Regions from separate parts of the Streptomyces sp. NPDC104371 genome, predicted to be linked through region 2. Evidence: riboswitches for the same ligand, from Rfam matches in the RefSeq annotation. Region 2 holds a riboswitch; each other region holds the start of a gene.
The links. Region 2 has a riboswitch for cobalamin ahead of ACZ60T_RS12585 (CbtB domain-containing protein). Riboswitches for the same ligand answer to the same signal wherever they lie in the genome.

Region 1 (10,169 bases), on a different contig from region 2:
GCCCGCGCTCACGGCCTCGCGGTAGGCCTCTTCGTCCGACGCGCTGAACTCGTCCCACTCGTCCGTCTGCTGGAGCGCGGGCAGTTCGGTCAGGACGTCCTGCTGGTTGCGGCGCAGATAGACCGGGGCGACAGCCTTCCGGAAGGCCTGGGAACCGGCCACTCCGTCACGGTCACCGATGGCCTCCGCCAGGCGCGGCTGGAGAATCCGCACCAGGCTGCGGAACTCGGCGACCCGGTTCTCCATGGGGGTGCCCGTCATGAAGAGAACGCGTTCGCATCGTTCGGACCATTCCGTCACGGCCCGGGAGCGGCGCGTCTTCGGGTTCTTCACATAGTGCGCCTCGTCCACGACCAGCATCCCCAGCTCGCCGCCGCCGGGGACCGGGAAGCCGCGCAGGGCGTCGAAGGTGGTCACCGCTACGCCGCCCCTGCCCTTCCAGTCGGCGAACGCTTCCTGTCTGTCGGGGCCGTGCAGAGGCATCACGCGCAGCTTGCTGCGGGCCTCGATCTCGCGTGTCCAGTTGATCAGGACGCTGGCCGGGCAGACGACCATGAAGTGGCTCTGCCCCTCGGCAGCGAGATGCGCCAGCGCGGCGATGGCCTGGATGGTCTTGCCGAGCCCCATCTCGTCGCCGAGCATCGCCTTGCGTTGCGCCAGGACGAAGCGCGCGCCGAAGGCTTGGTAGCCGCGTAGCGACACCCGCCGGTGCGTGTCGTCGAGCGTCTGGTCACGGACCCGCTCGGCGACGTCGTCGGGCAGGAACCCCTCGACGGCGGCCGTGTCCGGTCTGCGGCCGGAGATCTCCGCGAGCAGGCTGTAGTAGTCGGCGGACCGCAGCTCGAAGTCGACCCAGGCCGCGGCCTCGGTCGGGGTACCGCGCAGCAGGTCCACCGAGGCCTGCGCGAGCAGCTCCGGTACATCGCCCCGCGCCGCCTCCTCGGTCAGCCCGCGAAGCTCCGCGACAGCCTCCAGCGCCCGAACTCGCTTGGCCTTCCCCGCCAGCAGCATCCCCAGCCGCCCGGCGGCCGGCTTGGCCTCGGCCAGCAGCGGACCGAGCCGCTCCGAGAGCGCCGCGGCCGTGTCGACGGCTCGCCGCGCGTCGGGGCCCGCTTCCACCAGCACCTGCAGGGCCATGACGAGTGCGGTGGTCCGCGGCTCCGGCCGGTCCACGTCGATGTGGACGGCGACGGCCTCCCGAACGGCATCGGCTATCTGACGTGCCGCCGCGATGACCTGATCGGCGGTCCGCTCCCCCACGCCGGGAATCTGCCGCAACCGGTAGGGACCGGCGTCGAGTACCTGCCGGACCGACCGCAGCCCGCTCCGCTCGACTTCCCCGAGCCTCAGCCGCCCCTCGGTGACCTCCTTCAACCGGGTCACCGGGATGGCGTCCAGCGCCTGTTCCGCCGCCGTGTCGCAGATCGGCTTCAGCGCCGCCCGAACCGCCTCGACGGCCCGCCCGTGGTCGTCGGCCACCGCCTGCGCCGCCTCGTACAGCCGCCCTCCCGCGGCAACCGCCTCCCGCTCACCGCGCCCCATCCCGCCCCGGCCCCTCTCGCCATGTCCCCGCGACCGTCGAAACCTATCCAACGCGTCCGGCGCACGCGCCAGCACCGGGGCGGGACGCGCTCCCCGAGGGCGGTACCCGTCCGACCGCACCAGAACTTAGGGTTACCTAAGTTTCACTCCTGACACAACATCTGGGATGCGCGCACTCGCCGAGTTCTAGATGTAGTGTTGGCGGTGCTGGTGGTTCGCCGGGCACTGCTGTGTTCGGCGTCGCAAGAGGGAACCCGGTGAGAGTCCGGGACTGCCCCGCAGCGGTGAGCGGTAACGACCGCCGTCATACGCACTGGGCCCGACGTACCGGGCCTGGGAAGCGACGGCCAGTAGGGGTCTCGTACAACACGAGACGCGCCCGCGAGTCCGAAGACCTGCCACCGGTGCGCACACCGGACAGCGGCGTGCGCGCTCCGAGGCCCCGAGGGAGGGCCAGGTGGCAGCCGCACGGATCCGGGCGAGGCGTACCGCGTATCTCCGCCGCCCCGGCGTCCCGTCGTACGCGCCGCGCCGCTCCTCCCCTCCCGGTCCTCGGACGGAGACGGGAACGAGCGAGAGGAGCCGGCGACCGATGAACGGTCTCGTGTATTTCTCCAGCGTCTCGGAGAACACCAAGCGCTTCGTGGAGAAGCTGGGCCTGCCCGCCACACGCATCCCCGTGCACCCGCACCGCGAAGGCATGCCCCGGGTCACCGAGCCGTATGTGCTGATCGTGCCGACCTACGGCGGCGGTGACCGCTCCGGAGCGGTCCCCAGGCAGGTCATCCGCTTCCTGAACATCGAGGCCAACCGGACGCTGCTGCGGGGGGTCATCGCCTCCGGCAACACCAACTTCGGCGCCGCCCACTGCCTGGCCGGCCGGGTGATCTCGGCGAAGTGCCAGGTCCCGGAGCTGTACCGATTCGAACTGCTGGGCACGGACCGCGACGTCCGCGCCGTGAGGGAAGGACTGCGGGAATTTTGGACACGACAGACGGCGGAGCGACAGGCGGCATGAGCACCCTCACCACGGCAAGCACGGCCCCCGCGGCCCCGCGCGAGTCGGTCGGCACGCGCAAGGACTACCACGCGCTGAACGCCCTGCTGAACATGTACGACTGCGACGGCCGCATCCAGTTCGGCAAGGACCGCGAGGCCGTCCGCCAGTACTTCCTCCAGCATGTGAACCCGAACACGGTGGAGTTCGGGTCGCTGAAGGAGAAGATCGACTACCTCATCGAGAACGACTACTACGAGGAGGCGCCGATCCGGCGCTACCGGTGGGAGTTCCTGGAGGACCTGTACCGGCAGGCGTACGCCCATGAGCACCGCTTCCGCACCTTCCTGGGCGCGTTCAAGTACTACACCTCGTACACGCTGAAGACCTTCGACGGCTCCCGCTACCTGGAGCGGTACGAGGACCGGGTCGTCGCCACCGCCCTGTTCCTGGGCGCGGGCGACGAGGCGCTCGCCTCCCGCCTGGTCGACGAGATGATGACCGGCCGCTTCCAGCCCGCCACCCCCACCTTCCTCAACGCGGGCAAGGCCCAGCGCGGCGAGCTGGTCTCCTGCTTCCTGCTGCGCGTCGAGGACAACCTGGAGTCCATCGGACGCGGCATCAACTCCGCGCTGCAACTGTCCAAGCGGGGTGGCGGCGTGGCGCTGCTGCTGACGAACCTGCGTGAGCAGGGCGCTCCGATCAAGAAGATCGAGAACCAGTCCTCCGGTGTCGTCCCCGTGATGAAGCTCCTCGAGGACTCCTTCTCCTACGCCAACCAACTCGGCGCGCGGCAGGGCGCGGGCGCGGTGTACCTGCACGCCCATCACCCGGACATCATGCGGTTCCTGGACACCAAGCGGGAGAACGCGGACGAAAAGATCCGCATCAAGACCCTCTCGCTCGGTGTCGTCGTCCCCGACATCACCTTCGAACTGGCCAAGCGCAACGCGGACATGCATCTATTCTCGCCGTACGACGTCGAGCGCGAGTACGGCAAGCCACTGGCCGACCTGTCCGTCAGCGAGCACTACGACGAGCTGGTCGCCAACCCCCGCGTCCGCAGGACGACGCTCAGCGCCCGCGAGTTCTTCAAGACGATCGCGGAGCTCCAGTTCGAGTCCGGCTACCCGTATCTGCTGTTCGAGGACACGGTGAACCGGGCCAACCCGATCCCGGGCTGGATCAACATGTCCAACCTGTGCTCGGAGATCCTCCAGGTCAACACGCCGAGCACCTACGACACTTCGCTCGGCTACGAGACCGTGGGCAAGGACATCTCCTGCAACCTGGGCTCGCTCAACATCGCCGCGGCGATGGCCTCCCCCGACCTCGGCGCGACCGTCGAGACCGCCGTGCGCGGCCTGACCTCCGTCTCCGACCAGTCGCACATCGACGCCGTGCCCTCCGTGGCGCACGGCAACGACCTCTCCCACTCCATCGGCCTCGGCCAGATGAACCTGCACGGCTACCTCGCCTCGCGGCACATCCACTACGGCAGCGAGGAGGCATCGACTTCACCGACATGTACTTCTACGCGGTCGCCTTCCACGCCCTGCGCGCCTCGAACCGGATCGCGAGCGAACGCGGCACCGCCTTCGACGGCTTCGAGAAGACCGCGTACGCCGACGGCTCCTACTTCGACAAGTACACGGAGCGGGTGTGGGAACCGGCCACCGAGCGGGTCCGGGCGCTGTTCGCCGACGCGGGGATCACCCTGCCCACGCAGGCCGACTGGCGCGAGCTGAAGGAGTCCGTGCGGGAGCACGGCATCTACAACCAGTATCTCCAGGCCGTGCCGCCGACCGGCTCCATCAGCTACATCAACGACTCGACCGCCTCCCTCCACCCGATCGCCTCGAAGGTGGAGATCCGCAAGGAGGGCAAGCTCGGCCGCGTCTACTACCCGGCGCCGCACATGGACAACGACAACCTGGAGTACTTCCAGGACGCGTACGAGATCGGCTACGAGAAGATCATCGACACCTACGCGGCGGCCACCCGACACGTCGACCAGGGCCTGAGCTGCACGCTGTTCTTCCGGGACACGGCCACCACGCGCGATCTGAACAAGGCGCAGATCCACGCCTGGCGCAAGGGCATCAAGACGCTCTACTACATCCGGCTGCGCCAAGAGGCCCTGGAGGGCACCGAGATCGAGAACTGCCTGTCCTGCACCCTGTGACGCCAGTCGCCCGCACTCTCCCGGAAGCACGCACCATGACCACGACCCCCGCCCCGCTGACCGAGCTGTCGGTCACCCCGCCCGCCTACCGCCACGACCCGGCCGCCCGGCTCCGCCCGGTCAACTGGAACCGCGTCACCGACGAGAAGGACCTGGAGGTCTGGAACCGCCTCACCGCCAACTTCTGGCTGCCGGAGAAGGTACCGCTCTCCAACGACGTGAACGCCTGGCAGCAGCGGCTCACTGCAGCCGAACGCACGCTCACCATGCGGGTGTTCACCGGTCTGACCATGCTCGACACCGTCCAGGCCACGGTCGGCGAGATCGTCCAGATCCAGGACGCCCGCACCGAGCACGAAGAGGCCGTCTACACCAACATCGCCTTCATGCAGGCCGTGCACGCCCGCAGCTACTCCTCCGTCTTCTCCACCCTCTCCAACACCCCGGAGATCGACGACGCGTACCGCTGGGCCGTGGGCAACGACGTCCTCCAGCAGCGTTGCAAGACGGTCCTGAAGTACTACTACGGCGACGACCCGCTGAAGCGGAAGGTCGCCTCCACCCTGCTGTCGTCGCTGCTGCTGTACGCGGGCTTCTACCTCCCGCTGCACTTCTCCACCCACGCCCTGCTCACCAACACCGCGGACATGATCCGCCTGATCCTGCGCGACAAGGCCGTGCACGGTTACTACTCCGGCTACAAGTACCAGCGCGGCCTGGAGAAGCTCGACGCCTCGGGGCAGGAGGAGATGCGGACGTTCACGTACGACCTGCTGGAGGAGCTGTACCAGCTCGAACTCCGGTACTCCGGCGAGCTGTACGAGCCGCTCGGGCTGATGGACGATGTCGCCGTCTTCGTCCGTTACAACGCCGACAAGGCGCTGATGAACCTCGGTTACCCGGCCCGCTTCACCGCGGACGAGACCGAGGTGAACCCGGAGATCCTGGCCGCGCTGTCCCCCGGCGCGGACGAGAACCACGACTTCTTCTCCGGCTCCGGCTCCTCCTACGTCATGGGCAAGGCGGAGGACACCGCCGACGACGACTGGGACTTCTGAGAGGCTGACATGTCCGACAAACCCAGCGTTCCCGCTCCCCCTACGGCATCCGGCCCGTACGACTCATGCGTACTGCTCAAGCACGGTGAGATCTTCCTCAAGGGCCGCAACCGGCACCGCTTCACCGAGCGGCTGCACGACAACCTGCGTCTCGCACTGCGCGGGATCGGCGGCTCCACGTGGATCAAGACCGCCCAGAACGTGACCGTACTGGGCGGGCAGGTACCCCAGGAGGCTCTGCTGGAGCGGGCGCGCAGAGTCATCGGCTTCAACTCCGTGGAGCCGGCCGTGCGGGTGCCCAGCGAGCTGGACGCCATCACCTCGGCCGCCCTCGACGCCCTGGGCGGCACCCGGGACGGCGCCACGTTCGCCGTGCGGACCAAGCGGCGGAACAAGCGGTTCCCGCTGACCTCGTCCCAGGTCGACGCGCACCTCGGCGCCCGAGTCCTGGCACAGTTCCCGGGGCTGCGCGTGGACCTCGCCCGGCCGGACGTCACACTGGCGGTGGAGATCGACCACAAGGAGACGTATCTGTCCTGGCGGCGGCTCCCCGGCCTGAGCGGACTACCGGTCGGCTCCAGCGGCCGTGCTCTGGTGCTGCTGTCCGGGGGCTACGACTCGCCCGTGGCCGCCCACCGGGCCATGCGGCGCGGCCTGGCCTGCGACTTCGTGCACTTCAACGGGGCTCCGTACACGAACCCGTCGTCGGTGTACAAGGCGTACGCCCTGGCACGGGAGCTGAACCGCTACCAGCCGCCCGGGTCCCTGCACGTCATCGCACTCGGCAAGGCGCAGAAGCAGCTCGCCGTGGCCGGGGCCGGACGGCTTCAAGTCGTCGCCCAGCGGCGGCTGATGGTGCGTACCGCCTCCGCGCTGGCCGCCCGTACCGGCGCGCAGGCGCTGGTGACGGGCGACAGTCTGGGCCAGGTGGCCAGCCAGACGCTGGCCAATCTGGTCGCCGTGGACGAGGCGGCGGCGCTGCCCGTGCTGCGGCCGCTGATCGGCTGGGAGAAGCAGGAGATCATCGACGAGGCCCGGTCCATCGGCACCGCCGAGATCTCGATCCTCCCGGACGAGGACTGTTGCAGCCTGCTCGCTCCGCCCCGGGTCAGCACCCGTGCCGGGCTCCCTCAACTGCGGTCCGTCGAGAAGCGCCTCGACCTGGACGAGGTGGTCGAGGCACTCCTGGACGCCGCTCAGGTGCTACACCCCGGGACGGACGAGGAGGCGCCGGCCACCGGCGGCCACTGTCCGGCCCCCGCCTGACGGCAGCGGGGTCAAAGAGGCGTACTCCAGCGGCGCCGACGGATCGATGGACACCTCCAGTGGCGCGGGCTCGGCCCCCGAGCGGACGAGCAGGTCGCCCACGGCCGCGATCATGGCGCCGTTGTCCGTGCACAGCGTCAGCGGCGGCACCCGCAACTCCACCCCGGCGTCGGCGCACCGCTGCTCGGCCAGGCCCCGGACCCGGGAGTTCGCCGCGACGCCGCCCACCACGATCAGCGTCCGCACGTCGTGGGCGCGGCAGGCGGCGAGCGCCTTGCGGGTCAGCACGTCCGCGACGGCCTCCTGGAGGGCGGCGGCACCGTCGGCCACCGGCACCTCCGCACCGCGTGACCGGTGCTTCTCGGCCCACCGTGCCGCGGCCGTCTTGAGGCCCGAGAAGGAGAAGGCGTACGGGTCGTCGCCGGGGCGGGTGAGGGGCCGGGGGAAGTCGACGGTGCGCGGGTCGCCTTCCCGTGCCGCCCGGTCGATCGCGGGCCCGCCCGGGTAGGGCAGGCCGAGGATGCGGGCGACCTTGTCGAAGCACTCACCGGCCGCGTCGTCGAGGGTGTCCCCGAGGTGCAGGATCGGCTCGCGCACCAGATCCCGGACGAGCAGCAGGGAGGTGTGCCCGCCGGAGACGATCAGTACGACACACGGAGTGGGCAGCGGCCCGTGCTCCAGCGTGTCCGCGGCCACGTGTCCGGCCAGGTGATGCACCCCGAACAACGGCACCCCCGCCGCATAGGCGAGCGACTTGGCCCCCGCGAGGCCGACCTGGAGGGCACCGCTGAGACCGGGACCGGTGGTCACGGCGACGGCGTCGATCTGGCCCAGCCGCAGCCCTGCCCGATCGAGGGCCGCACGCACGACCGGGTTGAACGCCTCCAGATGCGCCCTGGCGGCGATCTCGGGCACGACCCCGCCGAAGCGGGCGTGTTCGTCCATGCTCGACGCCACGACATGAGCGAGAAGCTCCCCGTCCCGCACGATCCCGACACCGGTCTCGTCACACGAGGACTCGATCCCGAGCACCACTGGTCCACCCATCGGCCCACCTCAATCTGCGCATACTCAGCAACTGCAATATATGTGCAATAAGGACCAGCGGAGAACGACGACGAGAGGGAGACGCCTGTGACCGTGACCGCCGCCATCGACAGCAGTCGCCCCGTGGCGACACTGATCAACGTCTTCACCGTCCCGCCAGGGCGACAACGGGAACTCCTCGACCTCCTGGCCCACGCCACGGAGGCAACCATGAAGCACCAGCCCGGCTTCCTCTGCGCCAACTTCCACGCCAGCCAGGACGGGCAGCGCGTCATCAACTACGCCCAGTGGGAGTCCGAGGACCACTACTGGGCAATGCGCGCCAATCCCGAGGCCCAGGCCCACATGGACCAGGCAGCCACCATCGCCACCGACATCCAGCCCCGGCTCTTCACCGTCGCCTCCCACCACCCGAAACCGCGCGGCAAGCACCAAGGGGCCTGACTCCGAAGAGTCAGACCCCATAGGACCTGCACGTTCACCAGATCAGCGAAGTGGCGCTATGTCACCGGCCAGACATTGAAGCGCGGGTGCCCTGCGGACTGGGGACATCGCGATCCCTCAGTCAGCGGTTCGGCAGAACGCTTTCAGTGAGTTCCTGGTACGCGTCCATGACATCACCCACGTGCAGCGTGGTGACCTCGTCCTCCGACGGGACTCCAGAGCTGCCATACGCGTCGTAGACCCGTAGGTCCCGCACTGCGGCAGCCTTCCGAGCGAGTTCGCGCGCAAAGCGGCCATTACCAAGCCGGTCGATCAGACCGTTGGTGGCGACGAGGTCACATGACGTGCGCAGCGCAACCGCCGCCTCGTCGGTAAGGGCATCGCCTTGAGCTCCCAGGAACGACTCCGCGATCAGCACCAGCTCGTCAGCCGAGTAGGCCGGGAAGTCCACCCGAGTATTGAAGCGGGAGGTGAGACCTGGGTTGGTGGACAGGAGGTCATCGATCTCGTTCGGGTACCCGGCGAGAACCACAACCAGGCGGTGCCTGTCGTCTTCGGCTCGCTTGAGGAGCACCTGTAGGGCTTCCTTGCCGAAGGCGTCACCACCCGAGTACCCGGTGTTGGCCAGTGCGTACGCCTCGTCGATGAAGAGAACGCCGTCCAGGGCCTCGTCGATGATCTTTGACGTCTTGATCGCCGTCTCTCCGAGGTGCTGTCCCACGAGGTCGACGCGCTGGGCCTCGACCACGTGGCCTCGGGCCAGCAAGCCAAGCCCTGCGAAGACCTTGCCGACGACACGGGCCACCGTGGTCTTGCCTGTGCCGGGCGGCCCGGCAAATACCAAGTGCTGTGGAGCCGGTGCCGCAGCCAGGCCCTGGCTTCTTCGCACGGACGCCATCCTCAGCTGTGCCGACAGGGTCCGCACCTGGCGTTTCACCGGGGCCAGCCCGACCATCTCGTCGAGTTCGGCCATTGCCTCGTCCAGCAATGCCGAACGCTCCTCGTCGCTCAAGGTGACACCGGAGGAGTCCTCATGCTGTTCCTGCACAGCCCCAGCAGCCTGGACGGGCACGCGCGCAGCAGGCGAGGCCACCACCTTCGCCCGCTGGGCCACATCACCCAGGGTCGGGCTGTACCGGAACGCTGTCTGGAACTGCTTCAGAGCTTCCTCAGCCCGGCCGAGCTGCTCATACGCACGGCCGCGCAGGTAGGCAACCTCCCCGAGATAGCCGGCATTGTCGGTCAGCGCTTGCGGGAGTGGGTTCAGCACGTTGAGCGCCTCATGGGAGACACCTTGGGCGATGAGACTGGCCGCAACGCAGAGCTGCGACTCGTCCCGTAGAAAGGAGTCCCGGATTCCCTCGGCAAAGGTCAGAAGAAGTGGCCAGTCCTTCTTCAGGGACGGCGTAGCGTGCGCAGACGAAGCGAGTCTCGTCACAGTCGAGCACTGCGTGGGAGAGCATGCTCCATGCTTGATCGAGTAGGCCGTCGTCCACGAGCTTCGTCGCCCTCGCGAGCCACAGGTCGCGGCGCGTCTCTAAACGGAAGTTCACGTAGCCCCCGATCTGGAACCGAGAGGACAACGGGGTCTGGAGCTTCGTGCGCATGGCGCCGAAGGACTGGGCTTGAC
Region 2 (10,169 bases):
TCGCCGTTGCCCTCGGGGACATCACCGAGGACCTGGTCGTAGGTCCGGTTCTCCTTGACGATCATGAAGACGTGCTTGATCGTCGAGGGGTCGCCGATCCGCTCCGGCACGGGCACCGGCTTCTTCTTGCCCTTGCCCTTGGCCAGCTTGACCGAGTCGCCGTTCCAGCCGTTCTGCTTGAACACCTTGGCCGTCTGCGACTTGATGACGCGATCGCTCGGCAGCGTGAACCGCTGAAGGCTCGACGTCGTGTCGTGCGTCCCGTGCCCGGCGGGGTTGTTGGGGCGACGGGCGTCCACCCCACGGGTGTTGGAGACCACGATCTGCTTGCCCACGGTCGCGATCTCCGCGGGGAAGTAGTCCGTCGGGAGCAGACCGACGTAACTGACCGGCTCCTGCGCGGAGGTGTACCGGTAGACGGCGACCGCGTTGGCCCGGCCGAGCGTCACCAGCAGACGGCCGTCGTCCGTGAGGGTCACCGCGTCGGGCTCGTAGCCCACCGACGCCTCGGGCCACGGCTGGGTGGCGATGGTCTGCACGACCTTGTTCTTACGGGTGTCGATGACCGACACGTCGTTGGTGGCCGTGTTGGTGACGAACAGCGCGCCCTTCTTGGCGTACAGGGCAGTCGGGTGCAGACCGACGTCGATGCTGCCGACGGCGGCGTCCGGCTTCGCCAGGTCGATGACGCTGACCGTGCCGGTGGTGGTGGCCGCGGTCACCTGGTCGGCCGGCACCTGGGTGTTGTACGAGTTGATCGTGGGCTCACCGGGCTTGGCCGGACGCCCGCCCTCGTTGCTGACGTAGAGCTTGGATCCGATCATGAGCATGTCACGTGGAGCGTTGCCGACGCTCCAGCTCCGCTGGACGGCACCCGTCACCGCGTCGAGGGCGACCACCCGGTTCTGGCCGTTGACCGCGGAGTACACGGTGGAGCCGTCGGCCGAGAACACCGCCTCACCGACCAGCGCGTGCTTGGGCCCGTCGGCCGCGATCTTGATCGACGTCGGGTCGCTGACGCTGCCGTCCGGGTTCACGGTGAACCGGGTGTACCCGTCGTTCTGCCCCAGCCAGAGCTGCGAACCGTCGGGCGAGTACGTCGGACCTTCCTGCCCCACGTCATTGCCGCTGATGCGCGGCGTGGACGACGCGGAGTTGCCGACGAGCTGCTGAACCTTCCAGCTCTTCAGGTCCATGATGGCCAGCGCCGAACCACCGTCGGTGACCGAGGCCGCGAGATGGGTGCCGTCCGGGCTGACGGACGACGACATGATCTTGCCGTTGTTGATGAGCAGACGTTCGCCGTACGGGGCGATGTACTGGTCGCTGGAGACGACCTGCCCCTGCGCGGTGGTCTGGCCGACCTGGTCGGTGCCGAACTGGTGCGTCTGCGCGATCGCGGTACCGGCGGCGACGAGGGTCCCGGCGGTGATACAGGCCGTCACCAGGGTCCGGCGGCCGACGCGTCGACCGGGAAGGCCGGAGTACTCCTTCCCGACGCGTCTACGACGGCGTGTTACCTGCATGGGTCATCCCTTCGAGGTGGGGAGCAGCTCGACATTGCCGTCGAACTGCCATAGCGGGTTCGGCGCGTCCCCGATCGGGGTCCGCACCAGGAAGTAGCCGTTCACTTCCTTCGGTCCATCGCCATCGGCCATGAACCGCCCGTCCGCGGTGACGTCGAGTTGGTAGATGGCCGTCCCGGGGGCCTCGACGCCGGGCAGATGCCAGGAGACGACACAGCGCCAGTCGTTGCCCGGCCCCCGCGCGTCGGCCGTGACATTGCCCTTGTGGCAGGCCGCCGACGCCCGCACCTGCGCCTCGGTGACGGCGGGACGGTGGAGCTGCTCGGTCTGCATGCGATAGAGGTGGGCGAACGCCGTGGCGACCGAACGCTCCACCTTGTCCTGCTCGATGCCCGACCCCGACGCCCCGCTCGCCGCCGCGACGACGGGGACCGACACGGCCAGCAGCCCGGCGAGCGGCACGACGCCGAGGGTGAGCGCGCGGTGGCCCAGACCGTCGTCGGTCAGATTGGTGAAGTCCCGCCGCAGGAACAGCAGATACGCCAGCGCCGTCGCCACCACCGCCCACACCAGGCTGACCACGATGCCGATCACGAGCGGGCCGAGCTGGGCCGGTTCCGCGAACAGGCCGTTCCAGGCGATGAAGGCGTACCCGGGCAGCGCCAGACGGACGGCCACGGGCAGCGGCAGCATCTGGGCGAGCTGCATCGCGAGCGCGACGAGCGCGGGCAGCAGCAGCCCCATCGGGGACCGTCCCAGCACGACCGAGCCGAGCAGACCGATCGCCGCGAGCGCCAGGGTCGGGCCGAGGACACAGACCCAGGCGAGCAGGACCTTGCCCGCGGCGTCCGAGGCCGACAGCAGATGACCGTCGAGGCCGACCAGCGGCCGATGACCGACCGTCAGCAGCCCGCCGACCGCACTGGAACAGGCCAGCCCGGCCACGAGCACCAGGATGACCGTGAGGCTCGCCAGCGCCTTCGCCACGAAGATCCGCCGCGGCGAGCGGACCGCCACCAGCAGATGACGCCAGGTGCCGAGCCGGTCCTCGGAGGCGAACACATCACCGGCCACCAGCGAGGTCAGCAGCGGCAGCGCCCAGGTGCCCGCGAAGCCGAGGATCACCAGCGGCCCGGCCCACCCCGTGGCGAGCATCCAGCGGCCGAAGAGTGTGTCGACGGGGAGTGTGCTCTGCTGACTCACCCCGGCGACGAACACCGCCGGAGCGATCCAACAGGCCAGGACCAGCAGCCGGATGCGCCACTGCGAGACGACCTTGACCAACTCGAAGCGGTAGCCGCGCCCGACCGGGACGCGGGGGGCACGCACAGCTCTGTCGGCGGTGAGCGTCGCGGTCAACTGCCGTTCTCCTTCTGCTCGGTGAGGGCGAGGAACGCGGCCTCGAGCGGCGACACCACGGGGGCCAGTTCGCGCAACGCGATGCCCGCGCCCACGAGCCGCACGACCAGTTCGTCGAGAGCGGGCACCAGCGCGCGGATGACGAGCAGGTCGGAGTCCTGCCGCACCCCGGCGTCGTCCACGACCCGCACCCCGGCCGTCCCGTCGGCCAGTCGGCGGGCGGCCCGCGGGTCCGACGTCAGCAGCCGGTAGTCCAGTTCACGGTGGTCGGTGGCCAGCTTGCCGAGCGGACCGGAGAAGACGACGCGCCCGGTGGCGATGATGGTGACCTCGGAACACAGCGCTTCGAGGTCGTCCATACGATGGCTCGACAGCACCACGCTGGTGCCTTCCGCGGCCAGCCGGGTGAGCACCCCGTGGACATGCTTCTTGCCCGCCGGGTCAAGGCCGTTGGACGGCTCGTCGAGCACCAGCAGCCGGGGCCGGGTGAGCAACGCCGCGGCCAGTCCCAGCCGTTGGCGCATGCCGAGCGAGAAGCCGCGGGCCCGGTCGTCGGCGACCTCGGTGAGCCCGACCTGGTGCAGAACGTCGTCGACGCCCGACAGCCCCGCGTCCAGGCCGCGCAGAGCGGTCAGCGCGGTGAGGTTCTGCCGCGCGGTGAGCGAGGGGTACAGACCGGGACCGTCCACGAAGCCCGCGACACCGTCGGGGGTGGCGAGCGCCCGCTCGACCGGAGTGCCCAGGACCTCCAGCCGGCCGCTGTCGGCGACGGCCAGTCCCAGCAACAGGCCGAGCAAGGTGGTCTTGCCCGCGCCGTTCGGTCCGACCAGGCCGTGGATCTGGCCCTGCGCCACATCCAGATCGATGCCGTCGAGTGCGACGATGTCACCGAAACACTTGGTGATTCCGCGAGCTCGGATTGCGGGGAACGTGTCCATGGGCCCCTTCCTTCGAATCCTCCAAGGACCCTAGGGGCGTTACACCGCGCCGGGGTAGACCTCGTGGTGAACGCTGCGCCAACAGTGGGTCACCTTCGGTCACGGTGGCGGGAAACCAACGAATCAGGGCCTGTTGCGCCTTGGCCCCGAAACGAAGATCACACCAGGTCAGCGCGGTCTTGGCGAGGCGCGCGAGTCGCGATACGGTCTGTCCGATATCGACGACGGCGAGACGGAAGCCGGTGGGAACCCGGCACGGTCGCGCCACTGTGTGCGGGACACCTTACGTGTCCCGTGAGTCAGACCCGTGGCCGTCGTCCATGAAGCACCGAGATGGGACGCGAACTCCCCAAGGAGGCTCTGCCAATGGCGCAGACCGTCGCTCAGCCGACATCCACCACACCCGCACTCCCCGCCAAGCTGCCGCTGACGGCGATAGCTCCCTGGGCGGCCTTCTTCGGCGTCCTGATGCTGGTCCTGCTGTACTTCGTGGGCGCGGAGCAGGGCGCCACCTCCGTGTTCAGCGGCACGGACGTCCATGAATGGGTGCATGACGCCCGCCACCTCCTCGGCTTCCCCTGCCACTGACGCGAGGAACGCCGCACACCCATGAACTCCACCACTGTAAGAAGCCTGTTGGTGCGGGGCATGCTCGCCGGCCTGGCCGCCGGTGTACTCGCCCTGGTCGTCGCCTACTTGCTCGGCGAACCGTATGTCGACCAGGCGATCGGCTTCGAGGAAGCCCATGCCCATGCCCATGAACACGAGATGGAGGTGGTCTCCCGCTCCGTACAGTCCACCGCGGGCCTCGCCACCGGCGTCCTCGTCTACGGGGTCGCCTTCGGCGGCATCGCCGCCCTCGCCTACTGCTTCGCGCTCGGCAGGGTCGGCCGCCTCACCCCACGGGCGACGGCGCTGCTGCTGTCCGGCTGCGCGCTGCTCGCCGTCTATGTCGTCCCGTTCCTGAAGTACCCGGCCAACCCGCCGTCGGTCGGCGAAGCCGACACCATCGGCAAGCGGACCACCCTGTACTTCCTGATGATGCTGCTCAGTGTCCTGCTCGCGCTCGCCGCCACCATGGCGGGCAAGCGGCTGGCGCCGGGCCTCGGCACCTGGTGGGCCACCGTGGTGGCCGTGACCGGCTTCGTCGTGGCGATCGGGCTGGCGTACGCCTTCCTCCCGGCCGTCAACGAGGTGCCGCAGCACTTCCCGGCCGCCCTGCTCTGGCGGTTCCGGCTCTCGGCGCTGGCCATCCAAGCCGTCCTGTGGACCGGATTCGGCCTGCTCTTCGGTGAGTTGGCGGAGCGCCTGCTCAACCCCCGCGCCGCGGCGGTGCGTTCCCCGCACACCGCCCCCGCCGCGAACTGAACGACGGTGTGACGCACATCCGGCGCCCGCGCGAACTCAGCGCGCGGCGCCGGTGTCCGCCGCCACCGACGGTTCCGCCACCCCTGATTCCCCCCTCACGCGCTGTTTCCGTGAAGTTTGCTCGGGGCCCCTGGACACTTCTCTACCCATCAGTAAGGTCTGACGACGGACGGATGTGGTCGGGCAGGCGGGCGGGACTCTCAAGTCCGCCGTGATCAAGGGGAATTCATGAGCGGAATCAGTCGTCGGCGGTTCGTGTCGGGCGCGTCCGCGGCAGTCGCGGGTGCCGCCCTGTGGCCGTTGCTGACGCCAAGTCGCGCGCTCGCGCGGGACCGGGCGCTGGCGCTCACGGCCGCGCGGGCCGTACGGATCGAGGGGACGACGCTCGAACAGGCCGCGATGGCGACGGGGGACGGGGCGTACAAGCGCCTTGCGGCAGGCCCCGGTTGGCCCCTGGTGGTGCGCGGCGACGTGGCGGGCGCGGCGTCCGGCCGGGACGACCGGCGCACCGGCCTCGCCTCCTTTGTCCAATTCACTGACATGCACCTGACAGACACCGAGTCCCCGGTGCGGTTCGAGTACCTGGCCAGCCTCATCGACAGCGCGCACCGGCCGCAGGAGGCGCTGACCGTGCAGGGCGCCTCCTCGCTCATCGAGCGCGTCAACCGGGTGCGCCAAGGCCCGTACACCGGCATGCCGTTCAGCATGGTGATGACCACGGGCGACAACACCGACAACCACGAGCAGCTCGAACTCGACTGGTACCTGACCGTCATGAGCGGCGGCCGGATCACCCCGAACAGCGGCAGCCTCACCCGCTACGAGGGCGTGCAGAACTCGGGCAGCGCCCAGTACTGGAACCCCGAGTCGTCCCTCCAGGACACCTACAAGGCCAAGGGCCTGCCGCAGATCCCCGGCTTCCTGGCCGGTGCGATCCGCCCCTTCGACGCGCCCGGCCTCAGCGTCCCCTGGTACACCACGGTCGGCAACCACGACGACAGCATCGAGGGCACCCTGCCCGACCTCGGCCTGCTGAACGACCTGTACACCGGTTCCCGCAAGGTGGAGGGCTGCGACTCGGCGACCGCCGCCCAACTCGCGGACGCCCTGCAACACAACCCGGCCCAGGCCGTCACCCTGCTGGCCAAGCTGCTGACCGGCGGCGGCGCGATCCGTACGGTCACACCGGACGAGCGGCGCCGCCCGTTCACACCGACGCAGTTCGCGCAGGCGCACCTGAACCCGGCGTACACCGGCCCCGGCCCCGTCGGTCACGGCTACACCCAGGACTCGGTCAGCAGCGGTCGGCTCTACTACACCTTCGACCTCGCCGACGGAGTCCTCGGCATCAGCCTCGACACCACCAACAGGGCCGGATGGGCCGACGGTTCGATCGGCACGGCGCAACTCAACTGGCTGGAGTCGGTCCTCAAGTCGCACAGCGGCCACTGGTACGACACCAGCGGCAACCGGGTGCGCGGCGGCTCCGACGACCGCCTCGTCGTCCTCTTCAGCCACCACACCAGCGGCACGATGGGCAACCTGCTGCCCGACCCGTACCATCCGTTCGAGGGCCGGCACAGCGGCTCCGAACTCGTCGCCCTGCTCCAGCGCTTCCCGAACGTCGTGGCCTGGGTCAACGGCCACACCCACACCAATCAGATCATCCCGCACGGCCACGCCGTCCCCGAGCGCGCCTTCTGGGAGATCAACACCGCGTCCCACGTGGACTATCCGCACCACGCGCGGATCATCGAGATAGCCGACAACCAGGACGGCACCCTCTCGCTGTTCACCACCCTCATCGAGTCCGCGGCGCCGTACAAGACGGACTTCGGCGACACCTCCGACCCCGGCCTCGCCGCCCTGTACCGCGAACTCGCCTACAACGACCCCTATGCCAACCCCTCCGGGCTCGTCGGGACCGCGGCCGACCACAACACCGAACTCCTGCTGACGAAGCCGACGGCGTAGCGAACGCCGTGGCGGCCGGACACGCACAGGGGCGTCCGGCCGCGCGGTGCGTCAACTCCCGTTCAGGAGGCGGCATCCAGGCTGAGCATGGCCTTCTCGTCCGGAGTACCGGGGGCCGCCTGGTAGACCACCAGCCGCTGGCCCCCGGTGCGCGCCAGGCGCATGACCTCGTAGGTCAGCGTCATCGGCCCGACCCCCGGATGCCGGAAGCGCTTCTGCCCGCCGCCGCGCTCGCAGACGTCGTAGCGCTCCCACAGCCGAGCGAACTCCGGTGACTTCAGCACCAGTTCACCGACCAGCGTGGTCAACTCGGGATCGTCCGGATCGGCGCCCGAGACCGCGCGCAGATGTGCCACCGAGGACGCGACCGTCTCCTCCCACGGCTCGTAGAGCGTGCGGCCGACCGGGTGCAGGAACAGATAGCGCGTGAGGTTGCGCTGCTCCTGCGGCCAGTCCCAGAGCCCGGGAAGCAGCCGCCGGGCGGCCGGATTCCCGGCCAGGACGCGGTTGTAGCGGCTCACCACGTAGGCGGGCAGTGGGCGTACCGACTCCAGCATCCGCAGCACCGAGTCGCGGACGACGTTGTCCGAGCAGGCCTCCAGCTCGGCGACGCGGCCCGAGGCCAGCTCCGCCAACTCGTGCAGGCGCTCGTACCCGTCGCCGCGCAGCCGCAGCGCGCGGCCGAGGGCGTCCAGGACGGCGGGGGAGGGGTTGGTCTCCCGGCCGCGCTCCAGACGGATGTAGTAGTCGACGCTCACCCCGGCCAGCGCCGCCAGCTCCTCCCGGCGAAGTCCCGGAGTACGGCGCAGACCTGCCCCGGCCGGGAGGCCGACCTCCTCCGGGCGGACCTGAGCCCTGCGGGCCTTCAGATACCTGCCTAGCTCGGTGCCCCGCACGTCCGCTGCTGCTGTCATCCGATCATTGTGGCAGGTGCATGGGGAGCGTTGAGGGGGTGTGCCAGGGCCAGGAACGCGGCACCCCGGGTACGGCGCGGTCTACCTGACTGCCGCGCGGAGGCGGAGAGTCGATCTCGCAGCGGGCGGCGCCACCGCCGGGGCCCAGGGGGTGCGAGACACCGGGCCGCGGCCCCGGCGGTGCGACGCCGCCGCTCGATCACCTGCCGGTGATCTTCAACTACCCCACCGCTCCCAGGAGTTCACGATGTCCTCAGTCCTGCGTACCGCGCCCGCCGCTCCCGCTCTCGCTCTCGCTCCCGGACGCGACCTCGAACTCCGGGGACGAGAACCGGACAAGACCCGACCAGCCGCACCGAGGGGAGCGGGCGTCGCCCTGCTCGCCTCGCTGCTCGGGTTCACGGTGATCACCATCGATGTCTCGGCGGTGAACATCGCCCTGCCCGCGATCCGGACCTCCCTCAGCGGCGGAATGACCGGGTTGCAGTGGGTGTTGGACGCGTACACCCTGATGTTCGCGGCCCTGATGCTCTCCGCAGGCGCCTTCGCCGACCGCGCCGGTGCCCGCCGCGCCTACGGCTGGGGCGTCGTCCTGTTCACCCTCGCCTCCCTCGGCTGCGCCCTCGCGCCCGGCATCGGCGCGCTGGTCGCCGCGCGGGTGGCACAGGGCGCCGCCGCCGCGATCGTGATGCCCGCCTCGCTGGCGCTGATCCGGCAGTCCTACGACGACGCCCGGGAGCGGGCCCGTGCCATCGCGCTGTGGACGGTCGGCGGCTCGGTGGCGATGGCCGCGGGCCCCGTGCTGGGCGGTCTGCTCACCGACTCCGCGGGCTGGCGGGCCGTCTTCCTGCTCAACATCCCGGTGGGCGTGGCGATCCTCGGCCTGCTGATCCGGGTGCCGCGCTCCCCGCGCAGGCCCGCCGCGCTGGACGGCGGCGGTCAGCTCACCGCGGTACTGACCCTGGCCGCACTGGCCTTCGCGGTGATCGAGGGCGGCCACCTGGGCTGGACCAGCGCCCCCGTACTGGCCGCGCTGGCCCTTGCGGTCGCCAGCGCCTTCGCCTTCCGTGCGGTAGAGTCCCGCCACCGCCAACCCATGGTCCCGCTGTGTCTTCTGACGAGCCGTCAGATCTCCGTTCCGCTCGCGGCCGGGTTCGCCCTCAACGGCGCCTTCTACGGCGGGATCTTCCTGCTCGGGCTGTACTACCAGCAGGTGCGCGGGATGTCGGCGATCACCGCCGGGCTGATGTTCGTCCCCATGTCGATGGCGGTCACCGCGACCAACCTGGTCTCGCCCCGGCTGGCGGAGCGGATCGGGCGGCGTCCGGTGATCGTCGCCGGACAGGTGATCCTGGTCGCGGCCATGCTGGCCCTGCTCCCGCTGAGCGCCCACACCCCGGTCTGGCTGGTCCTGGTGCTGTTGCTGCCGCTGAGCACGGGCGGGGCGCTGACGGTGCCCGCGCTGACCGCCCTGCTGATGGACGCCGTCCCCGCCCGGCGCGCCGGAACCGCGTCGGGACTCCTCAACTCCCTTCGCCAGACCGGCGGTGCGCTCGCCGTCGCCCTCTTCGGCGGCCTGCTCACCGGCCCCGGCGGCGACTACTCCCTCCCGGGCATGCGCCTCGGACTCCTCGTCGTCGCCGCCCTGCTCCTCGTCACCGCCGCGCTCTCCCACCTCCTGCTGCCCCGCGACTGACCGGTGCCGCGCTGCCCTGGGGGCCTGTCGCGAGAGTCCCTCCCGAGGGACCTTCGCGACAGGCCCTAAGGGCTGTCCGCCCCCGCGCGGGCGAGTGTGGCGGCGGCGCTGTCCAGCAGCATCTCCAGGGCCGTCGGATAGGCGCTGTCGTTCATGCGGGCGACCAGCAGGGGGGCCGTGGCCGCGATGTTCGGGTGAGTCTCGGCCGGGAGCCGGGCGTAGGTCGCGTGCCAGACCGCCTCGTCGGCGACGCGCGCGGCGTGCGGAAGGGCACGGCCGGCCGCGTCCAGCGCGGCGAACGCCAGCGTCTGGTCGATGAACGCGTGGTACACGCGCACCACTTCGCTGTCGGGCAGGCCCGCCGAACGCAGTACACCGAGGATCACCTCGTCGG
Region 3 (10,169 bases), on a different contig from region 2:
GTCGATACGCGGCAGCGCGTGGTGCGAGTCGACGGCCGTGTCGCCGTGTCCGGGGAAGTGCTTGGTGCAGGCGGCGACCCCGGCGGACTGGAGGCCGGTGACGTAGGCGGCGGTGTGCCGGGCCACCAGGTGGGTGTCGGCGCCGAAGGACCGTACGCCGATCACCGGGTTCGCGGGGTTGGAGTTCACGTCGGCGGACGGCGCCCAGTTGAGGTTCACGCCGCAGGCGGCGAGGCGGCGGCCGAGTTCGTGCGCCACCTGGCGGGTCAGCTCCACGTCGTCCACGGCGCCGAGCGCGTGGTTGCCCGGGAAGGAGGATCCCGTGCCGACTTCGAGGCGGGTGACGTCGCCCCCCTCCTCGTCGATGGCGACGAGGACGTCGTCGCGCTCGGCGCGCAACTGGGCGGTCAGGGCGGACAGTTGGTCGGGTGATGTGATGTTGCGGCCGAACAGGCCCACGGACGCGAGGCCTTCGCCGAGCCGGCGCAGCAGCCAGTCGGGGGCCGTGGTGCCGGTGAAGCCGGGCTGAAGGACGGTCAGGGCGTCACGGGTGAGGGTGTCGGTACCGTCGGCGTAGGTCGTCATCGGGTGGCGTTATCCCTTCACGGCGCCCGCGGTGAGACCCGCGGCCATCTTGCGCTGGACGAGGAGGAAGAGCACGACGATCGGCACCGCCATCATCGTGGAGCCGGCCATCATCGGGGCGTACTCGGTGCCGTGCTTGGTGGTGAAGTTGCCGAGCCAGACGGTCGCGGTCTGGTTCTGCTGGCTCATCAGCATCAGGGCGTACAGATACTCGTTCCAGGCCTGGATGAAGCCGTAGACCGAGGTGGCGACCAGGCCGGGGGCGAGCAGCGGGAAGACCACGCGGAGGAAGGCGCCGGTGCGGGAGCAGCCGTCGACCATGGCCGCCTCCTCCAGCTCGCGCGGGATGTTGACGATGAAGCCGCGCAGCGTCCACACCGTGAACGGGAGGATGAAGGTCAGATACGTGATGATGAGGCCGGAGAGCCTGTCGTACTGACCGAGGTCGTTGAGGAGCAGGAAGACCGGGATGATCATGGCGACGAGCGGGACCATCTGGACCGCGAGGATGCCGACGATCACGATCTTCCGGCCGCGGAAGGCGAAGCGGGAGATGGCGAGCGCGGCCAGCAGGCCGACGAGGATGCCGATCACGACCACCGTCAGCGACACGACGAGGCTGCGGCCGACGGGTCCCCAGAAGTCCGAGATGTCCAGCGCCCGGCGGAAGTTGGCGAGCGTGAGGCCGGTCGGCAGCAGGCTCGGGTCCGGGTCGATGGCGTCCTTCGCCGGTTTGAAGGCCGTGTTGAGCATCCAGTAGACGGGGAAGCCCGCGGTGACGAAGACGAACAGTCCGAGGAGGTTCCAGCCGAGCCTGGACTTCCCCCGTCGGCGCCCGGACGCGGCGATCGCGCTCATTCCACCTCTCCGATCTTGAGCATCTGGCGCATGTAGACGGCGACGACACCGAGCAGCAGCACCACGGTGACGAGGGCGATCGCGGAGCCCTGGCCGTAGTCGTTGACCACGAACGCCTTGTCGTACGAATAGGTCGTCAGCAGTTGGAACTCGGCCTCGGGGTGACCGTTGCGCATCACGAACACCTGCGGGAAGACCCCCATGTCCCAGATGACCGAGAGCGTCGTGAGCATCACGATGATCGGCTTGAGGATCGGCAGGGTCACATGGCGGAAGACGCCCCAGGCGCCCGCGCCGTCGAGCCGGGCCGCCTCCTCCAGCTCCTTGGGCACCTGGGTGAGGCCCGCCCCGAGGGTGATGACCACGAACGGGACGGCGCCCCAGACCACCAGGAGCATGATCACCAGCAGGCCCTCCGGTCCGCTCGCGAACCAGTTGTGGCCGATCATGTCGACGCCGGGCAGCTTGCTGAGGAGCGCGTTGAAGACGCCGTAGTCCGAGTCGAAGAGCCACTTGAAGACCGTGGTCGCGACGATGATCGGCATGCCCCAACTGGCCACGAGCACGATGTTGACGAGGGTCTTCACCCAGCCGGAGACCCGCTGGAGCAGCAGCGCGATCAGCATGCCGATGACCATGGTGAAGATCACCGAACCGGCGGCGAAGACGATCGTGCGCAGGACGACCGCCCAGAACCCGCTGTCGCCCAGCACATGGGTGAAGTTGGCGAAGCCGGCCGACTCGGCGGGCTTGAAGCCCCAGAGCTGCGACTGGCCGAACGTCTGGAAGGACAGGGTGACCAGCCGGACCAGCGGATAGCCCATCACCAGCGCGAGGATCAGCAGACAGGGCGCGAGCAGCGCCCAGGGGGCCGCGGTCACCGCCGATCGCCGCTTCTGGCGCGGCTGTTCGGGGACGTCCGGTGGCGGCGCGGGCCGCGGCGGCGGCACCTTGGCAGGGGTGGTGGTGTCTGCGGCACTCATGGTGCGCTCCTCAGCGTCCCTCAGGTCGTACGACGGCAGAGCCCCGCACGACCGCCTCGGGCGGGGCCGCCCGGCGCGGTCGTGCGGGAGGCGGGGCCCCGTCCGGGAGATGCCGGACGGGGCCCCGCGCGCGGGTCACTTGGTGTTGATGACCTTGTCGATCGCGGTGTCCGCGTCCTTCGCGGCGGCCTCGACCGACTTCTTGCCGGTGCCGATCTCCTGGAGCATGGTCTGGAGGATCTGCGCCTTCTCGACCTGGCCCCAGCCCGGTGCCATCGGGACGAACCAGTTGGACTCGGCCGCGGTGGCCGGGACCTCCGTCGCCGGGTCCTTCTTCAGCGTGGCGAGGTCGGTCTTGTTGTTGGGCAGGTTGCCCTTGGCCATCAGGCCCTTCTGGCCCTGGGGGCCGGTGAGGGCGTTGATCCACTCGGCGGCCAGGTCCTGCTTCGTGGACTTCACCGGGACCGCGAGGTCCGAACCGCCCAGGAACACGGGGATGTTCTTGCCGGACGGGCCGGGCATCACGAAGCTCTCGAGGTTGTCCTTGAGCTTGCCCGTCTTGTCGTTCTTCGGATCGGCCGAGGTCGCGCCCTCCCAGGCGGCGCCGAAGATCATGCCAGACTTGCCCTGGCCGTAGACGATGTAGCGGTCGGACTCGTCCTTGGTCTTGTCACCGTGCATGTAGTCGTCGATGACCTTCTTGAACGCGGTGAGGCCCTTGAGGGACTCGGCCGAGGAGAGGTTGGCCTTCCACTGGCCGCCCTCCTCCTTGGCTATGGAGCCGCCCGCGTCGTACACGAAGGACATGGCGGCGTACCAGTCGCGCGTCGGCTGGTACCAGGCGTTGAACTTGTCGCCTTCCTTCTTCTGGATCTTGTCCAGGGCGGCGGTCAGTTCCTTGTACGTCGTCGGGGTCGCCTTGACGCCGGCCGCCGCGGCCACGTCCTTGCGCCAGGTGGCGACGCGGCCACCGGCGTAGTACGGCACCCCGTAGGTCTTGCCCTCGTAGGTCACCGAGGTCTTGAGGCCGTCCAGCCACTGGGCGGAGTTGTCGAACTTCGCCGCGTCGACGGGGGCGAAGGCGCCCTTGACCATGTAGCCGAGCATCTCGCTGTTGCCCATCTCGACCACGTCGGGCGCCTTGTCGGTGGCGAGGACCGCGTCGAGCTTGGTGTTCTTGTCCGGCCAGCCGTAGTACTCGTGCTTGATCTTGAGGCCGGGGTGCTTCTTGATCACCGCGTCGTCGGCGGCCTTCACCAGCGCGGGCCAGTTGTTCTGGGCGTCGACCGTCAGCCAGACGGTGAGTTCCTTGGCGTCCGAGCCCCCGGACTTGCCGTCGCTGTCCCCGCACGCCGCGATGGAGACCATCATGCCCGCGATACCGATCGCGGCTACCAGCTTGCGCTTCACGCCACCCTCCTCAGGGATGCCACAAACCCCCCTGCCTCCCCGCGGTTGAGCGACGGTCGTAGTGTCAGCGCACACCGCCCATGGGGCCGGGACTGGACCAATGGTGTAGACCAGTACGGGGAGCTTGGCCCAGACCAATAGGCGTGTCAAGGGCGTTCAGGGTGCTCCAGGGGTCCGTTATGGGACCTACATATGCAAGGACCTTTAAGCAGGAATCCTGATATGCGAGGACCTTTGCGGATGGGTCCGGCGAAATCGGTGAGCCCGCCGACCGCCGCCCGGCGGGCCCACCGGCCACGGTCCGTCCGGCCCCCTTCGGGCGCTGTGGACTAGACCAGCAAGAGCCGCCGACGGTATACAGAAGGGATCCACGGCCGCGTGGCCGGGAGCGCGGACCATGCGAGCGGATCCTCGGCGGATCGCTCCCCCATGAAGCCGTGCCACGATGGAGCCGTGGCCGACGGCCGGTCGGCCGCTTCGGCGTACGGAGCCGGGAAGGCAGAGCATGACCACCGACGTCAGCGGTGCGGAGAGCGGGGGCGGGCCGACCGTCCGCACCGCGCGCGTACCCAAGTACTACCGCCTGAAGAAGCATCTGCTCGACATGACGGAGACGCTGCCGCCCGGCACCCCGGTACCCCCCGAGCGCACCCTGGCCGCCGAGTTCGACACCTCGCGCACGACCGTGCGCCAGGCCCTCCAGGAACTGGTCGTGGAGGGGCGGCTGGAGCGCATCCAGGGCAAGGGCACGTTCGTCGCCAAGCCGAAGGTCTCACAGGCGCTCCAACTGACCTCCTACACCGAGGACATGCGCGCCCAGGGCCTCGAACCGACCTCGCAACTGCTGGACATCGGCTATGTCACCGCCGACGACACCCTCGCCGGGCTCCTCGACATCTCGGCCGGCGGCCGGGTGCTGCGGATCGAGCGGCTGCGCCTGGCGAGCGGCGAGCCGATGGCCATAGAGACCACGCATCTGTCCGCCAAGCGCTTCCCGGCGCTGCGCCGCTCGCTGGTCAAGTACACCTCCCTGTACACGGCGCTCGCGGAGGTCTACGGCGTCCGTCTCGCGGAGGCCGAGGAGACCATCGAGACCTCGCTGGCCACCCCGCGCGAGGCGGGCCTGCTCGGCACGGACGTGGGCCTGCCGATGCTGATGCTCTCCCGGCACTCGCTGGACCAGGAGGGCAAGCCGGTGGAGTGGGTCCGCTCCGTGTACCGCGGGGACCGCTACAAGTTCGTCGCACGGCTCAAGCGGCCCCAGGACTGACCGGCACAGGCACGGACACACAGGGACAACCGGGGCTGACACACAGGGACAGAGGCTGACACCAGGACCGACACACGGGCTGACAACCACGGGCGGCCGACCGTTGCCGAACCGGTATACGCGGGACCGAACTGCGGACAAGGTCTTCCCCTCCGCCACCCCGTCACCTACATTTCCTGCCCATCACACAGGTGATCAGCAGGAAGTGGAGCCCCCGCATGTCGGATCAGTCGGATGGGAGCAGAGAGCCGATGGTGACGCCCCTGCGCGTCGTCATCGCACTCTGCCTCGTAGCGCCCTTCGTGGCGATGTTGTGGGTGGGCTCCTACGCCAAGACGGACCCCACGTTGATCGGCATCCCCTTCTTCTACTGGTACCAGATGGCGTGGGTGCTGATCTCCACCGTCCTGACGGTGCTCGCCTACCAGCTCTGGCAGCGTGACCAGCGCGCCCGCGCCTCCCGGAAGGGGGGTGCGTCGCAGTGAAGAACGACGTGAACGGCGTCGCTCTCGGCGTCTTCATCTTCTTCTTCCTGGCCGTCACGGTCATGGGCTTCCTCGCGGCGCGCTGGCGCAAGGCGGAGAACGAGCACAGCCTGGACGAATGGGGCCTGGGCGGGCGGTCGTTCGGCACCTGGGTCACGTGGTTCCTGCTCGGCGGCGACCTCTACACGGCCTACACGTTCGTCGCCGTCCCGGCGGCGATCTACGCGGCCGGTGCCGCGGGCTTCTTCGCGGTGCCGTACACCATCCTGGTCTATCCGCTGATCTTCACCTTCCTGCCCCGGCTGTGGTCGGTCTCGCACCGGCACGGCTACGTGACGACCTCGGACTTCGTCCGCGGCCGGTTCGGCTCGAAGGGCCTGTCCCTGGCGGTGGCGATCACCGGCATCCTGGCGACGATGCCGTACATCGCCCTCCAACTGGTCGGCATCCAGGCCGTGCTGGACGTGATGGGCGTGGGCGGCGGCGAGAACGCGAACTGGTTCGTGAAGGACCTCCCGCTGCTGCTCGCCTTCGGTGTGCTCGCCGCGTACACCTACTCCTCGGGTCTGCGGGCCCCCGCCCTGATCGCGTTCGTGAAGGACACGCTGATCTACATCGTGATCGCGGTGGCGATCATCTACATCCCGATCAAGCTGGGCGGCTTCGACGAGATCTTCGCGAAGGCGGGCGAGAAGTTCACGTCGACGGGTGCGGGCGGGGTGGTCCCGGCCGCGGGCGGTCAGTGGACCTATGCCACGCTCGCGCTCGGCTCCGCGCTCGCGCTGTTCATGTACCCGCACTCGATCACGGCGACGCTGTCCTCGCGCAGCCGTGACGTGATCCGCCGCAACACCACGATCCTGCCGCTGTACTCGCTGATGCTGGGTCTGCTGGCGCTGCTCGGGTTCATGGCGATCGCCGCCGGGATCAAGGTGGACAACGGCCAGTTGGCGATTCCGCAGCTCTTCGAGGACATGTTCCCGGACTGGTTCGCGGGCGTGGCCTTCGCGGCGATCGGCATCGGCGCGCTGGTCCCGGCGGCGATCATGTCGATCGCGGCGGCGAACCTGTTCACCCGCAACATCTACAAGGACTTCATCAAGCCGGACGCCACGGCGGCGCAGGAGACGAAGGTCTCCAAGCTCGTGTCCCTGCTGGTGAAGGTGGGCGCCCTGGTCTTCGTCCTGACGATGGACAAGACCGTGGCGATCAACTTCCAGCTCCTGGGCGGTATCTGGATCCTCCAGACCTTCCCGGCGCTGGTCGGCGGCCTGTTCACCCGCTGGTTCCACCGCTGGGCGCTGCTGGCGGGCTGGGCGGTCGGCATGGTGTACGGCACGGTCGCCGCGTACGGCGTCGCCTCCCCGACCCAGAAGCACTTCGGCGGCTCGTCGAAGGAGATCCCGGGGATCGGCGAGATCGGCTACATCGGCCTGACGGCCTTCGTGCTGAACATCCTGGTCACGGTGGTCGTGACGGTCGTCCTGCGGGCGCTGAAGGCCCCGGAGGGGGTCGACGAGACCAAGCCGGAGGACTACACGGCGGACGCCGGGGACCCGGGCGTCCAGGCCGAGTTGACGGAGGCGGCGCACTGAGCACGCGGTGAGCGCACAGCGCGCGTGACCCGATCGCGGGCCGTCGGACGGACATCCGGCGGCCCGTTGTCGCGCCCGTCCCGCACACTGACCCCGTCCCGCACACTGACCCCATGGACATCTTGATCCGGCGGGCGCAGGCCGCCGAGTACGGCCCCCTCGGGGAGATCACCGCCCAGGCCTACCTCCAGGACGGGCTGCTCGACTTCGGGGACAGCGACCCCTACCTCGGCGTGCTGCGGGACGTGGCCGCGCGGGCCGCCACCGCCGAGGTGCTGGTGGCCGTCGACCGCGACCGGGTGCTCGGCGGCGTGACCTTCGTCCCCTCCGGCGGCCCCATGGCCGACATCGCCGGGCCCCGGGAGGCCGAGATACGCATGCTCGCGGTCTCCCGTGACGCGCGCGGCCGGGGCATCGGCGAGGCTCTCGTACGCACCTGTGTCGACCGCGCACGGGCCGTCCCGGGCTGTGCGCGCCTCGTCCTGTCGACCCAGCGCACCATGCATTCCGCCCACCGTGTCTACACCCGCCTCGGCTTCACGCGCACCCCCGACCGCGACTGGAACCCCGTCCCCGAACTCACCGACGTCACCCTTCTCACCTATGCGTTGACACTCTGACATGCCCCGAGGCCATGGGCTATCTGATCCACTACGACCCATACAGCCACAACATGTGGTGGTGGCATGGCGACCCGGCACAAGATGTATGCTCGTGCTCGCTGTCGCCGCAGGGGAATCCGGTGCGAATCCGGAACTGTCCCGCAACGGTGTACTTGTACGCCTCCGTCCCCGGACGGGGTGGTGTACGAGGTCCAGTCCGAGGACCTGCCGACAGCAGCGCCCGACCGTCCGGTCCGGGCGCCCTGACGTCCGGGCCTCGTGGAATGGGCCGGTGGACGCGACGCGCCCGCACGCGCTCGTGAGCCCGCCTCCGCCCTCTGCCAGGCCCCGTGCCGAGCGAGGGAGAGCCCTACGTGACCATCGCGCCAGCCGAACCGGCTTCAGCGACACTCGCGGCGACCGACGGGACCGACGGTCCCGGTGCCGCCCTGCTGCGGACCCTGACCGAGCTGACCGCCGACCTCCCCGACGCGGACCCCGGCCGGGTGGCCGCCGCCGCGCTGCGGGGCCGCTCCGCGCGGGCGGACGAGGCGGAGCTGCGCGAGCTGGCCACGGAGGCCGCGGCCGGGCTCATCTCCGAGGACCCCGCCTACTCCCGGCTCGCCGCACGGCTGTTGACGCTCTCCATCGCCGCCGAGGCCGCCTCGCAGCAGGTCACGTCCTTCACGGAGTCCATCGCCGTCGGGCACCGGGAAGGGCTCATCGCCGACCGCACGGCCACGTTCGTCAGCCTCCACGCCGACCGCCTCGACGCGCTCGTGGACCCCGCCGGCGACGACCGCTTCGGCTACTTCGGCCTGCGCACCCTGCACAGCCGCTATCTGCTGCGGCACCCGATCACCCGCAAGGTCATCGAGACCCCGCAGCACTTCCTGCTGCGCGTCGCCTCCGGTCTCGCCGAGGACGACACCGCCCACGCCGTGGACGAGGTCGCGGCGCTGTACGCACTCATGAGCCGGCTGGAGTACCTGCCCTCCTCCCCCACGCTCTTCAACTCCGGTACCCGGCACCCCCAGATGTCGTCCTGCTACCTCCTCGACTCCCCCAAGGACGAGCTGGACTCCCTCTACGAGCGTTACCACCAGGTCGCCCGCCTCTCCAAGCACGCCGGCGGCATCGGGCTGTCGTACTCCCGTATCCGCTCGCGGGGTTCGCTGATCCGCGGCACCAACGGGCACTCCAACGGCATCGTCCCGTTCCTGAAGACGCTCGACGCCTCGGTCGCCGCCGTGAACCAGGGCGGTCGGCGCAAGGGCGCGGCGGCGGTCTATCTGGAGACCTGGCACCTGGACATCGAGGAGTTCCTGGAGCTGCGCGACAACACCGGCGAGGACGCCCGGCGCACCCACAACCTCAACCTCGCGCACTGGGTGCCGGACGAGTTCATGCGCCGGGTCGCCGCCGACGAGCCGTGGTCGCTGTTCTCGCCCTCCGACGTGCCCGAGCTGGTCGACCTGTGGGGCGCGGAGTTCGACGCCGCCTACCGCGCGGCCGAGGCGAAGGGTCTCGCCCGCAAGACGATGCCCGCCCGTGAGCTGTACGGCCGGATGATGCGTACCCTCGCGCAGACCGGCCAGGGCTGGATGACGTTCAAGGACGCCGCCAACCGCACCGCCAACCAGACGGCCGAGCCGGGCCATGTCGTCCACTCCTCCAATCTCTGCACGGAGATCCTGGAGGTCACGGACGACGGCGAGACGGCGGTCTGCAACCTGGGCTCCGTCAACCTGGGCGCGTTCGTCGACACCGCGGCGGGTGAACTCGACTGGGAGCGGCTGGACTCCGCCGTCCGTACCGCCGTCACCTTCCTCGACCGGGTCGTCGACATCAACTTCTACCCGACCGAGCAGGCGGCCCGCTCCAACGCCCGGTGGCGCCCGGTCGGCCTCGGCGCCATGGGGTTGCAGGACGTCTTCTTCCAACTGCGCCTGCCCTTCGACTCGCCGGAGGCCAAGGCCCTGTCCACGCGGATCGCCGAGCGCGTCATGCTCGCCGCGTACGAGGCCTCGGCCGACCTCGCCGAGCGCAGCGGCCCGGTGCCGGCCTGGGAGAAGACCCGTACCGCGCGGGGTGTGCTGCACCCCGACCACTACGGCGTCACGCCCACCTGGCCCGAGCGCTGGGCGGCGCTGCGCGAGCGCATCGCCACCGTCGGCATGCGCAACTCGCTGCTGCTGGCCATCGCGCCGACCGCGACCATCGCCTCGATCGCGGGTGCGTACGAATGCATCGAGCCGCAGGTCTCCAACCTGTTCAAGCGCGAGACCCTCTCCGGTGAGTTCCTCCAGGTCAACTCGTATCTGGTGCAGGACCTCAAGAACCTCGGCGTCTGGGACGCCCGGACCCGTGAGGCGCTGCGC

Region 1: linked by a shared signal. The riboswitch ahead of nrdI (class Ib ribonucleoside-diphosphate reductase assembly flavoprotein NrdI) and the one ahead of ACZ60T_RS12585 (CbtB domain-containing protein) in region 2 are both predicted to bind cobalamin.
Region 3: linked by a shared signal. The riboswitch ahead of ACZ60T_RS08030 (ribonucleoside-diphosphate reductase subunit alpha) and the one ahead of ACZ60T_RS12585 (CbtB domain-containing protein) in region 2 are both predicted to bind cobalamin.

Annotation. Positions count from the first base shown of each region.
Region 1 covers NZ_JBVJNF010000002.1:649,436-659,604, forward strand. The annotation lists gene ACZ60T_RS08765 (DEAD/DEAH box helicase) at 1-1,542, opposite strand, end outside; cobalamin riboswitch at 1,737-1,959, shown strand; gene nrdI (class Ib ribonucleoside-diphosphate reductase assembly flavoprotein NrdI) at 2,135-2,560, shown strand; partial or broken gene nrdE (class 1b ribonucleoside-diphosphate reductase subunit alpha) at 2,653-4,724, shown strand; gene nrdF (class 1b ribonucleoside-diphosphate reductase subunit beta) at 4,760-5,782, shown strand; gene thiI (tRNA uracil 4-sulfurtransferase ThiI) at 5,792-7,048, shown strand; gene tsaD (tRNA (adenosine(37)-N6)-threonylcarbamoyltransferase complex transferase subunit TsaD) at 6,986-8,095, opposite strand; gene ACZ60T_RS08795 (antibiotic biosynthesis monooxygenase family protein) at 8,183-8,539, shown strand; gene ACZ60T_RS08800 (AAA family ATPase) at 8,661-9,809, opposite strand; gene ACZ60T_RS08805 (hypothetical protein) at 9,820-10,169, opposite strand, start outside.
Region 2 covers NZ_JBVJNF010000003.1:416,700-426,868, forward strand. The annotation lists gene ACZ60T_RS12570 (bifunctional YncE family protein/alkaline phosphatase family protein) at 1-1,526, opposite strand, end outside; gene ACZ60T_RS12575 (ABC transporter permease) at 1,530-2,885, opposite strand; gene ACZ60T_RS12580 (ABC transporter ATP-binding protein) at 2,882-3,823, opposite strand; cobalamin riboswitch at 4,032-4,153, shown strand; gene ACZ60T_RS12585 (CbtB domain-containing protein) at 4,190-4,411, shown strand; gene ACZ60T_RS12590 (CbtA family protein) at 4,433-5,191, shown strand; gene ACZ60T_RS12595 (TIGR03767 family metallophosphoesterase) at 5,420-7,165, shown strand; gene ACZ60T_RS12600 (helix-turn-helix domain-containing protein) at 7,228-8,079, opposite strand; gene ACZ60T_RS12605 (MFS transporter) at 8,327-9,775, shown strand; gene ACZ60T_RS12610 (TetR/AcrR family transcriptional regulator) at 9,841-10,169, opposite strand, start outside.
Region 3 covers NZ_JBVJNF010000002.1:475,032-485,200, forward strand. The annotation lists gene ACZ60T_RS07990 (glycoside hydrolase family 3 protein) at 1-585, opposite strand, end outside; gene ACZ60T_RS07995 (carbohydrate ABC transporter permease) at 595-1,443, opposite strand; gene ACZ60T_RS08000 (carbohydrate ABC transporter permease) at 1,440-2,426, opposite strand; gene ACZ60T_RS08005 (extracellular solute-binding protein) at 2,562-3,836, opposite strand; gene ACZ60T_RS08010 (GntR family transcriptional regulator) at 4,342-5,106, shown strand; gene ACZ60T_RS08015 (DUF3311 domain-containing protein) at 5,325-5,591, shown strand; gene mctP (monocarboxylate uptake permease MctP) at 5,588-7,186, shown strand; gene ACZ60T_RS08025 (GNAT family N-acetyltransferase) at 7,300-7,806, shown strand; cobalamin riboswitch at 7,888-8,035, shown strand; gene ACZ60T_RS08030 (ribonucleoside-diphosphate reductase subunit alpha) at 8,163-10,169, shown strand, end outside.